Regions from separate parts of the Lactobacillus sp. XV31L genome, predicted to be linked through region 1. Evidence: riboswitches for the same ligand, from Rfam matches in the RefSeq annotation. Region 1 holds a riboswitch; each other region holds the start of a gene.
The links. Region 1 has a riboswitch for thiamine pyrophosphate ahead of AC2JF7_RS04090 (ECF transporter S component). Riboswitches for the same ligand answer to the same signal wherever they lie in the genome.
Positions count from the first base shown of each region.

Region 1 (3,278 bases):
TCAAGCAAATGCGTGAAAACGAACATGTCTTAATTATGACGCAAGATTCATATTACAAGGATAATACTGGTATACCGATGGATGTACGGATGAACATCAACTATGACCACCCTGATGCCTTTGATATTCCACTCCTTAAGGAGCAACTAGCTGCCCTTTTGCGCCACGAGCCAATTGAAATGCCTGTGTACGACTTTAAGGCCCATACGCGTAGCGACAAGACTATTCATATTGATCCGGCTGACATTATTATTCTTGAAGGCATCCTCGTCTTGGCAAGTGAAGACATTCGCAACCTCATGGACATCAAGGTCTACGTCGATACTGATGATGACATTCGGTTTATTAGGCGGCTTGAACGTGATATCAAGGAGCGGGGTCGTTCGCTTGATTCAGTCATTGACCAGTACATGGGTACTGTTAAGCCCATGTACCACCAGTTCATTGAACCCACCAAGCGTTACGCCGACATTATTGTCCCCGAAGGCGGCGAAAACTCCGTTGCAATTGATATGTTAACCACTAAGGTGCACTCCGTTTTAAGCAAAAACATTAAATAAGAAAGTTGTTGGAAAAGGTACTTCTTAGTTTAAACTAAAAAACTTTTACAAACGCAAAAGACTGAAAAGTCAGCGCTCCTTGGCGTGACTCTCCAGTCTTTTTTTAATTATTTTTTCTAATTCTTACTGTCCTGTTTTTACTTAAGCGCGGTCAAGTTTAGGCTTAAGTGCGCGGTCAAATAAATTAGTAATCAACTTGACTAAGACGCCATCAAAAACAATTGCTGAAAGCATAGTGGTAATAAACATTGCCACTTGCAACTGCATGCTGTACTTATTCCAGCCATACAAGAAGTAAGTTGGGATAAAGCTGCCTAGACCAGCAAAAAATGCACCAGTCAAAACGCTTTGCCAAGAAAACTTCTGGTAACGTTCTTTCTTGGGGAAGAAGCCAATTTCATTGGTAGCTCCCTGAATAAAGCCCTGTAAGACTGTTATTGCACCCCATTGTCCGCCAATTGCCATCTCAACAATTGCAGCTAGGGCTTCGCCTATTGTGCCAGACCCAGCAGTAGGCACAAAATACATGGCCAAAGGTCCAGCCAATAGCCACAGTCCAGAAAAAACGGTGTCTGTTAAAGGGGCAAAGCCTGTAGGCAATAGCAGCATCTTAACCAAATTGAAGGCCCAGTTGAAGCCGTAGGTATAAACCACACCCATAATTATGCCAATTAGGGCAATCAAAATGATTGATTTGACATTCCATTTCGATGATCTTGTAAACATTAAAATACTCCTCACTAACTATCTAAGTCAGTAGGAGTACACACGTTTACTTCATTAACACTTCCCTAGCGCAGGTATTATCCCGTTCAGGTTCAGAGGGTATTTCTCAGCTAATTGTGGCACCCCTAGTGACTTATATTATTTAACTTTTTCTAGTATACCACACTTAGTGACAAGCGGCTGGCATACTTTATGGCAAATTTTATTATTGCGTTAAAAATCAAAGACTACTAAAGCTGGCCAATTTTTGCGGCGTCATATCACGAATAATTGCCACCGCCAGGTCAACGGAAGCCTTGAAATCATGATATGCACTGAAGCAATATGGTGAATGCTCATAGCGAACTGGAATACCAATTACAATCGTTGGCGCACCATTTTCATAGTAAATAGCCGCGCCATCTTGCCCGCCACCAGTACGAACAGACCGGGTGTAAGGAATCTTGTGTTTATCCGCTAGCGCACAGGCATATTCTTGAAACTTAGGGTTAGGCAGAAAGCTGGTGTCCATGTCTCGCAGCATTGGTCCCCTTTTTAATCCAGTTTGGGACAGCCAGTCCGGAGTGAAAGTGTCATCAGCCGGACAAGATTCAAGCACAATTGCCAGGTCGGGCTTAACTGCTCTAGCAGTGACATAGGCTCCGCGCAGGCCCACTTCTTCTTGACTTGAAAGTGCCCCCACAACATTGAGTGCAGTTTCCTCACCCTTCAACTTATCCAAAACATCTACCATTGCAGCAGCACCAAAGCGGTCATCAAAGTCTTTACCAAAGAATAAGCCTGACTTTTCATTGTATTCACACTTAACATCCACAAAGATTGGACAACCCGTATCAATATGGTAGTCGTTGATAGTTTCTGCGCGCGAACTCGAACCCACATCAATCGACATCTCGGCAACATCAGGAACATTATTGCGTTCAGCTTCTGTCATAAAGTGCGGCGGCTTGGTTGCCACAACGCCTGGCACATATTCGCCATCTCTATTTCTGACTTTAACCCGCAAAGCTGGGATATTGTACTTAACCCACCCACCAAGTGGAACAAACTTAATCATCCCGTTGGGGCGAACTGCCTGCGTTATAAAGCCTACTGCATCAGAGTGTGCATCGAGCTGGATTACTGGCCGCTTATCTTTGTTTTCTTTCTTGGCAGCATATACGTTGAGCATCCCATCAACTTTGACGTCAGAAATGTCCTTTACCTGTTCAATAAACAACTTAACGAATTCTTCTTCAAAACCAGAGGTTGCGTTTGCATCCGAGAAGGCTTTGAGCATTTTGATTTCTTGTTCCTTTTGCATTTTACTGACCTTTCACATGAATATTGTCTTACTTCTTAATTGTAGCAAAAACTTTAGTCTATGCATGGTTAATTTAGGTTTCTTTTCAGAACTCTTTTCAACTTTTCTAATTGCGCTGGCTAAGGGCCACCCTGACCGGGACCTTTCCTTTAAAAAGTGTAAAACGACCACCCTTTTTTCCAAAAAAATGATATAATCGGAATTATTAGGAATTGTGAGTTACTTAAAATGAAGGGTAGAGTTATGCCGAAAAGCGACGATATTAATAGTATTATTGATCACAAATTGTTTACCGAAGAAGATATCCATGCAATGTGCCAGAAACTGGGCCGGCAATTAACTATGGATTATGCCGGTAAGAATCCATTAATTGTTGGGGCCCTCAAAGGCGCCATTTTCTTTTTAACCGATCTTGTGCGCGAAATGGACGTTAAAGAAGAAATTGACTTTATGGATGTCTCCAGCTATGGTAATGACTTTGAATCGTCTGGCAAAATCAAACTTATTTCAGACCTTGCTACTGATGTTAAAGGTCGAGATGTCTTGATTGTGGAAGACATCGTTGACACGGGGCTAACCTTGAATTATATGAAGGACTTGCTTAATCGGCGCGGTGCTAAGAGCGTAAAGTGCTGCGTTTTATTGAATAAAGAAGCTAACCGCACCACTAAAGTTGACATCGATTATTA
Region 1 is NZ_JBWXGC010000004.1:138,638-141,915, forward strand. It holds gene udk (uridine kinase) at 1-560, shown strand, start outside; gene AC2JF7_RS04090 (ECF transporter S component) at 702-1,286, opposite strand; TPP riboswitch at 1,332-1,423, opposite strand; gene AC2JF7_RS04095 (M42 family metallopeptidase) at 1,507-2,589, opposite strand; gene hpt (hypoxanthine phosphoribosyltransferase) at 2,833-3,278, shown strand, end outside.

Region 2 (3,278 bases), on a different contig from region 1:
TGAGTGCAATTAGAATGGCCTTGAAGTAGAGCACGGGTGACCAAAAGCTGAGGTAGACGCCGCGCATCATGCCTGCGGTCCTAATTTGCTTGACTGCCTGCTGCATTCGAGGAATGATGTTGAGTGCGGCCAACACGCCATAGGCAAACTTGCTGGCCAGGTGGAAGTTTTGCTCAAAGGAGCGAGCCAGGTCTTCAGCGCTGGTATCGATTGCTACGCAGTAAATGGTTAACGTGTAGACGTAAATCCGGCTGGACAAGCTGAATGCGTTATAGAGGTCGGGCTGCGGTGCAAACCAATAGAGCGTCGCAAAGACAGTAAGGGCTGCAATTAGCGGGATTGCTAGTGTCAGGACTAATTTGAACGGTGCAATCCGCTTATAAATTAGGTAGAAAAGAGCAAAAATAATAATTAAAAGGTTAGTGGCCAAGCTGGATTTGAGCGATATTTCCACTGAAATGATCAAGGCTAAGATGAATTTAAAACTAGGATTCAATGATTCTACCTCACTTGTCTACATAGGTTAAACGGTGGTTTTTAAAGACCAGGTGGTAGTCGCACCAATCAGCCAGGCCAACCAGCTCATGGCTGATAATCACCAGGGTTTGTCCTCGCTCTTGTTGCCTGCTTTGAAGCAAAGTCATGATCTTGCGGGCGGATTCATGGTCGAGTCCGCTTAATGGCTCGTCGATTAATAGCACGTCCAGGTCTGCAATCAGCATCAAGAGAATCTGTAATTTTTTTTGCTGGCCGCCGGAAAGTGAATAAACCACACGGTCGAGCAGGTGGTCCAGCTCCAAGTAGTTCAGAGCCTCTTTGATTTTGTGGTCAGTGAAGAAGCTGCTAGTACGCTGCTTCTTGCTCAAATTGATTTCGTCTTGCACGGTAATGTTGATGAACTGGTCGCTGGCCGTTTGAAAAATCTGCCCAACGCGGCGCAGGTAGGTGCGACTAGCCTGCCGCCTAATTTCCTTGCCGCGGTAGGTCATGCTGCCAGAATAGGGAATCATCTTGGTCAGGGCGCTAAAGAGGGAAGACTTGCCGACCCCGTTGGCACCGGTGATTAGCGTAGTTTTGCCCCGCACAATGTCCAGCCGGTCCTGGTCAAGCAGCAGTCGATTTTGAGTAATTTTTGTTTCCCTGAGGGTGAAACAAGCATCCAAATCTGACTGGGGCAGGGCAAAAGCAAAGTCTGGCTGCTGGTCGCTTTTTTCTAGCAAAAGGTTCATGTCTTCTGGAACCAGTTGGACCAGGGTCTTGCCAGTAAAGTGAAACAAGCAGTCGCAGACGCCCTTATAATCACTTAAAACATGGTCGCTGAGGATAATAGTCTTACCTTGGTCACGCAATTGTGCCAGCTTAGCGATAAGAAAGGTCCGCGCCTTGGGGTCGCAACTGGCAAAGGGTTCGTCCAGCAAAAATAGGCTAACGTCCATTGCTACCAAAACAGCCAGGGCGACGCGCTGCTGCTCACCGCCCGACATGGTATTGATTTTCTGGTCGAGCAATTGATGGATCTGGGCAAACTGGACAGCCTTGTTTAGCCGGTCCTGGTAATCCTCACGGCTAACTTGCAGGTTCTCAAGGGCAAAGATGATTTCTTCACGCGGCGTGGCCATGGTGAACTGTTCACCCGCATTTTGGAACATCATGGCTGCCCTTAACCCGTCCCAATTGATGGTGCCAGTAAGATTGCCTGCATATTTGGGGTAGAGACCAGCTAGTATTTTCAGCAAGGTGGACTTGCCGCATCCTGTTGGCCCAACCAGTAGTGAAAATTTCCCCGTAGGGAAGTTGAGCGTGATATTGTTGAGGACCGTATTATCCTCATCATATGAAAAGTTAAGATTTTTGCATGTAATCATTTTGTTTACCAAATAAAAAAGTCATCATGGCAAAAGCCTGACGACGTAAAATGGTTAATTTTCCCTTCGCTGGCATTATCCATGGCAGGTTCAACGGGTATATTCTCAGCCTAATGGCACCCCGGTATTTTCAGGACAATTATACCTAAAGCTAGGAGCCTTGTCCAGGTCAGGTTCAATAGGCTAATGGCAAAAATTTGATATTATTGCTGGCTTTTACGCTATAATTAAATTATGAAACCAAATTATTAACAAGAGGGTGAAGTTATGGCAGCAGTAAAATTAGAGCAGTATTTGACCAGTATCTTAGATGCAAGTCAAGCTGATACCAACGAGGTGCCCCTGCGTTCTGGCAACCATGATTTTGATCTGTTGGCGATTGCCCTTGAAAATCACAATATGGGTGTTCACCGCTACCAGACTTCCACTGCAGTGATCTTGTACGCAGCAGCAGGTAGCGTCAACGTTAAGATTAACGGACAGGACTATTTGATTAAGGCTGGCAACATTATCCTGCTGCAAAGCAAGTGCAACTATGAGGTGCAGAGTCAGGATAAGGGCGACTTATTAGTAAAAATTGAATTTGGTAGCCAGCTAAGCTTGCCGCACCTGCTCGGCAGCACAGCCAAACTTGATCAGCAAGAAAAAAAGGCGGTTCAAGCAGTGGTAGAAATATTGAATTCTGCTCGTTTGCTTTACATAAAGGGCACGCCCATGTCTATTTCGGCTCAACTGGTCAAGAAGATTATTGATGAATATCTAAGTCAAAACTTGTTTACCCGCAGCATTATTAGTGCGGAATTGAATATTTTGCTGGTGACCGCCATTAGGAGTCAAAACCTGGTGCAAGCCACTAGCAAGCAGTTTGCCAGTTCAGCACTTGAGCAGTATATTGATGATAATTTTGCCAATATTACCTTGGATAAGACGGCTAAGCACTTTGGCTTTAATCCCAACTACTTTTCCAGTCTAGTAAAACAAAAAACAGGCAAGAGCTTTGTCGAACACGTCGATGAACGGCGGATGGAAGAGGCGCGCCAGCTGCTAGCACGACCTGATATTTCGGTCAAAGAAATTATCAGTCGGGTAGGTTATACGGGCAAGTCTTTCTTTTATAAAAAATTTAGCGAATACTACCATGAAACCCCCGTGCAAATGCGGGCTGAATTATTTCGCCAGGCCAATATCAACTTGAAATAAGCACGCTGCTGAAAATGAGACTAGTGGCAAGTAAAAAGGGCTCCCAGTAAAGGGGGCCCTTTTAGTAATGAAGTTACATTTTTTCTAAACGTTTAATGCGATCTTCGGTTGGCGGGTGACTGTCGAACAAGTGACTGAAACTATGCTTTTTGCGCAAGGGATCTTCGATGTACATCCCGGCACTGCTGGCATCAACGTGTTTCATAGGGTCAG
Region 2 is NZ_JBWXGC010000007.1:82,442-85,719, reverse strand. It holds gene AC2JF7_RS06160 (energy-coupling factor transporter transmembrane component T family protein) at 1-496, opposite strand, end outside; gene AC2JF7_RS06155 (ATP-binding cassette domain-containing protein) at 507-1,865, opposite strand; TPP riboswitch at 1,910-1,999, opposite strand; gene AC2JF7_RS06150 (AraC family transcriptional regulator) at 2,133-3,065, shown strand; gene htpX (zinc metalloprotease HtpX) at 3,139-3,278, opposite strand, start outside.
Region 2: it holds a riboswitch for thiamine pyrophosphate, as region 1 does, so the genes downstream of both, AC2JF7_RS06155 (ATP-binding cassette domain-containing protein) here and AC2JF7_RS04090 (ECF transporter S component) in region 1, are expected to answer to the same signal.

Region 3 (3,278 bases), on a different contig from region 1:
AGGGCACATGGTATTCTTGGCAAAGGCGATGAAGCTGTTGGGCCATAGGTAGGCGGTCAGCTGAACTTAGAGTGGATTGCGGTCCCTTGTCGCGAAATTGGTAGGCAGTAATGCCTGCCTTCAGTGCTTCTTCAACTAAGCCAGATAGAGTTTTGCCAGCGGGCACATCTTGAGAGCCGCAAATAAAATAAGCATGTAAAATATTGGGGTTAAATTTTGCCATAATTTCTCCTTTGTTATTTGGCCCAGTGGTTGAGAGGACCATGGCCGTGGCCAACTTGAATCGTCTGAGCAATTGTCTTGGTGACATACTTTTTGGCTAGCTTGATTGCATCGGTCAGGTTGTGGCCTAGGGCAAGCTGGGCGGTGATGGCAGAGGCCAAGGTGTCACCGGTGCCGTGCGTACGCTCAGTGTGCGTGCGTGGACTACTAATCCAAAAACTAGTCCTATCAGCTAGCAGAGCATAGTCACGGACCTGGTCACTAGTGGCATGGCCGCCCTTAATCAAGACGTTCTTTACTCCCATCTCCTGCAAGGCATGTGCTAGGTCTGGATATTGATCTGAACTTTCGGCTTTAATGCCGGTTAAAACCTCGGCTTCTGGCAGGTTGGGCGTAACTAGGTCAGCTAGGGGCAAGAGTTCTTCCTTGACTGTTGCCACGGCTTCTGCCGCCAGCAAGGGAGCACCGCCCTTTGCCACCATTACTGGGTCAACAGTTATAGGGCCAAAGTCATACTTCTGCAGATTGAGGGCAACTTGGTGGACATGCTTTGCATCACCCAACATGCCAGTTTTGCAGGCTTGAATACGAAAATCGGCAGCTAGAGAAGCAAATTGTGCATCGACCATGTCTAACGGCATCAAGTAGGAGTCTTGAACGCCCAAAGTGTTCTGGGCAGTGACTGCGACTACTACAGCGGTACCAAAGACGCCCTGCATCTGAAAGGTCTTGAGGTCAGCCATGATTCCGGCCCCGCCACCAGAATCAGTACCAGCAATAGTGAGTACTTGGGGAAATGAATTGATTTGTTCAACCATCTTGTTCTCCTTAATCAAAACGGGCAATCTTATTAATGTCAGCTGCTTGGACCTTGGCCAAGTAGTCCATTAGATACATGCCAAACGAACCAGGCCCAAGGTCATGATGGTCCTTAACCAGCAGCTCACCGCTAGCAGCAAAGACTAGTGTGGCTGTCTGGGCTGCCTCAAAGGGATCATCACAGACTGCCGCAAAGGCAGCTACCACGCTGGACAGCATATCACCAGACCCAACATGTGCTTGAAAAAGAGGCGTCCCGTTGTAGACGTGGACCACGTCTTGGCCATTGCTGATGGTATCAGTGGCGCCACTAGCAATTACTACGCAATGCAGCTTGGCAGCTGTTTCTTGGGTGATTTGGTCAAGGTCTCCAGAACCTGTTCCCGCATCAATCCCCTTGGCATCCCACTTGAAGCCACCCAAAGCAGCTATTTCGCCTGCGTTACCGCGGATGATTTTGACCGGGAAAGCCCACAGTAAGTCACGTGCGATCTTGAGGCGGTAAGAAACAGCGCCTACAGCAACGGGATCAAGCACTACTGGCTTGTGATACCGTTCAGCTAGGTCGCCTATTTTCTGCATTTGGGCAATCTGCAGCTTCGTTAGCGTACCCAAGTTGATGGCAACACTTCCCGCCATCTTGACCATCTCTTCAGCCTCGTCGACCTCCTTACTCATAATTGGCGATGCACCCAGTGCATTCAGGCCATTGGCCACGTCTTGCACGGTAACGAAATTAGCCACGTTTAAAACAACGGGGTTTTGCGCGCGCAACTTATCCAAATTTTCTAACTGCATGTTTTCCTCCTCAAAAAACAAAGAAGTACCTTAACCCTAGCTTCAAGCAAATAAAAAACTTTGGCACACTATAGCGCGCCAAAGTTTAACCGTATTTGACACGTTCCTACGCAAGAATTAGCTTACAGGTTCAAAGGGTCTGAAATTGTCTTTCATCTCAGCCAAAAAGGCACCCCTCGTGTTATCGCTTTCATTATACAGACTTTTTTCCTGCAATACAATGCTGGCTGGCAAATTTATCCTTAAATAGTTGCTGCCGTTACATCTGTCTAGTAATTGGTTTCTTTTTACTGGGAGAGATTGCTCAAAGAGTAGAAGTGGGCTAAGCTTAGACTGTGAATTTAATCTGCAAATGACCAAGAAGTGGTTGAGGAGGATGAAGGTGGAAGTATTTACAGACCAGCTGCATGCAGCGGCTAGTGATTTGTGGCAAAAGGGCAAGGACCATCCCTTTGTGCATGAACTTCAGAGTGGCCAGCTGCCACTGTCAAAGTTTCGGTTTTATCTATTGCAAGACCGCTATTATCTGGACCAGTTTGCCCAAGTGCATGAAATGATCGTCACTAAGGCTGATAATAAGTGGATTGCTGATTTTATACGTACTCGTGCACAAGACTTAAGGGACACCGAGATCAGCGTACGCACGCACTTTTTTGAAGAATTGACGATTACGCCCCAAGAAGCTGCTCAAACACCAGTGGCTCCAACTGCCTATGACTATGTCAATCACTTGCATATGACGCTGAACGTGGCAGGCATTGCACCAGCAGTGGCCGCAATTGTACCGTGCTACTGGCTTTACCAGGAGATTGGCCAAAAGATGGCAGCAACAGGCTCACCGGTTCACTACTACCAAGAGTGGATTGATACATACGATGGGGACTGGTACGGGACGAATGTTACTAAAATACTGGAATTAACCAATGTGCTGGCTAAAGAAGCTACTAGCAAGGAACGACAGGAGATGGTAGATGCCTTTGTACGAAGCAGCTATTATGAGCTGCAATTCTGGCAAATGGCGTATGAAGAACAAGGGTGGAAGTAAGTAATTCTATTTATGAAGCAAAAATAGACAAAAGACTAATTCTACTAGTCATAGTAAAATAAGTCTTTTTGATACGAAATTATTGCTTATAATAAATTTTGGCTACGCGCTCAATTAAATTAGTTCCATATTCAAAGCCATCAGCATAAATTTTAAGCATCTGCTTTGATGCATTTTGATAAAACTTGACCTCTTTTTTATTATCAAGCCATATAATATGGTCAATTGTTTTTTCAAAATTGTTAAAGATTAGTTCTCGCTCTTTTTCTCCACCAAGTACGACATTGCTATTACCAATATTTCCTAGATTATCAACAAATAAGTAGGAACCTTTAATAAAGTCATGTTCATTTGATATGGTTTTATAAGTTAAGTGATCATAATTACTAGTATG
Region 3 is NZ_JBWXGC010000001.1:178,839-182,116, reverse strand. It holds gene thiE (thiamine phosphate synthase) at 1-226, opposite strand, end outside; gene thiD (bifunctional hydroxymethylpyrimidine kinase/phosphomethylpyrimidine kinase) at 237-1,040, opposite strand; gene thiM (hydroxyethylthiazole kinase) at 1,051-1,839, opposite strand; TPP riboswitch at 1,926-2,026, opposite strand; gene tenA (thiaminase II) at 2,222-2,884, shown strand; gene AC2JF7_RS00815 (alpha-L-fucosidase) at 2,964-3,278, opposite strand, start outside.
Region 3: it holds a riboswitch for thiamine pyrophosphate, as region 1 does, so the genes downstream of both, thiM (hydroxyethylthiazole kinase) here and AC2JF7_RS04090 (ECF transporter S component) in region 1, are expected to answer to the same signal.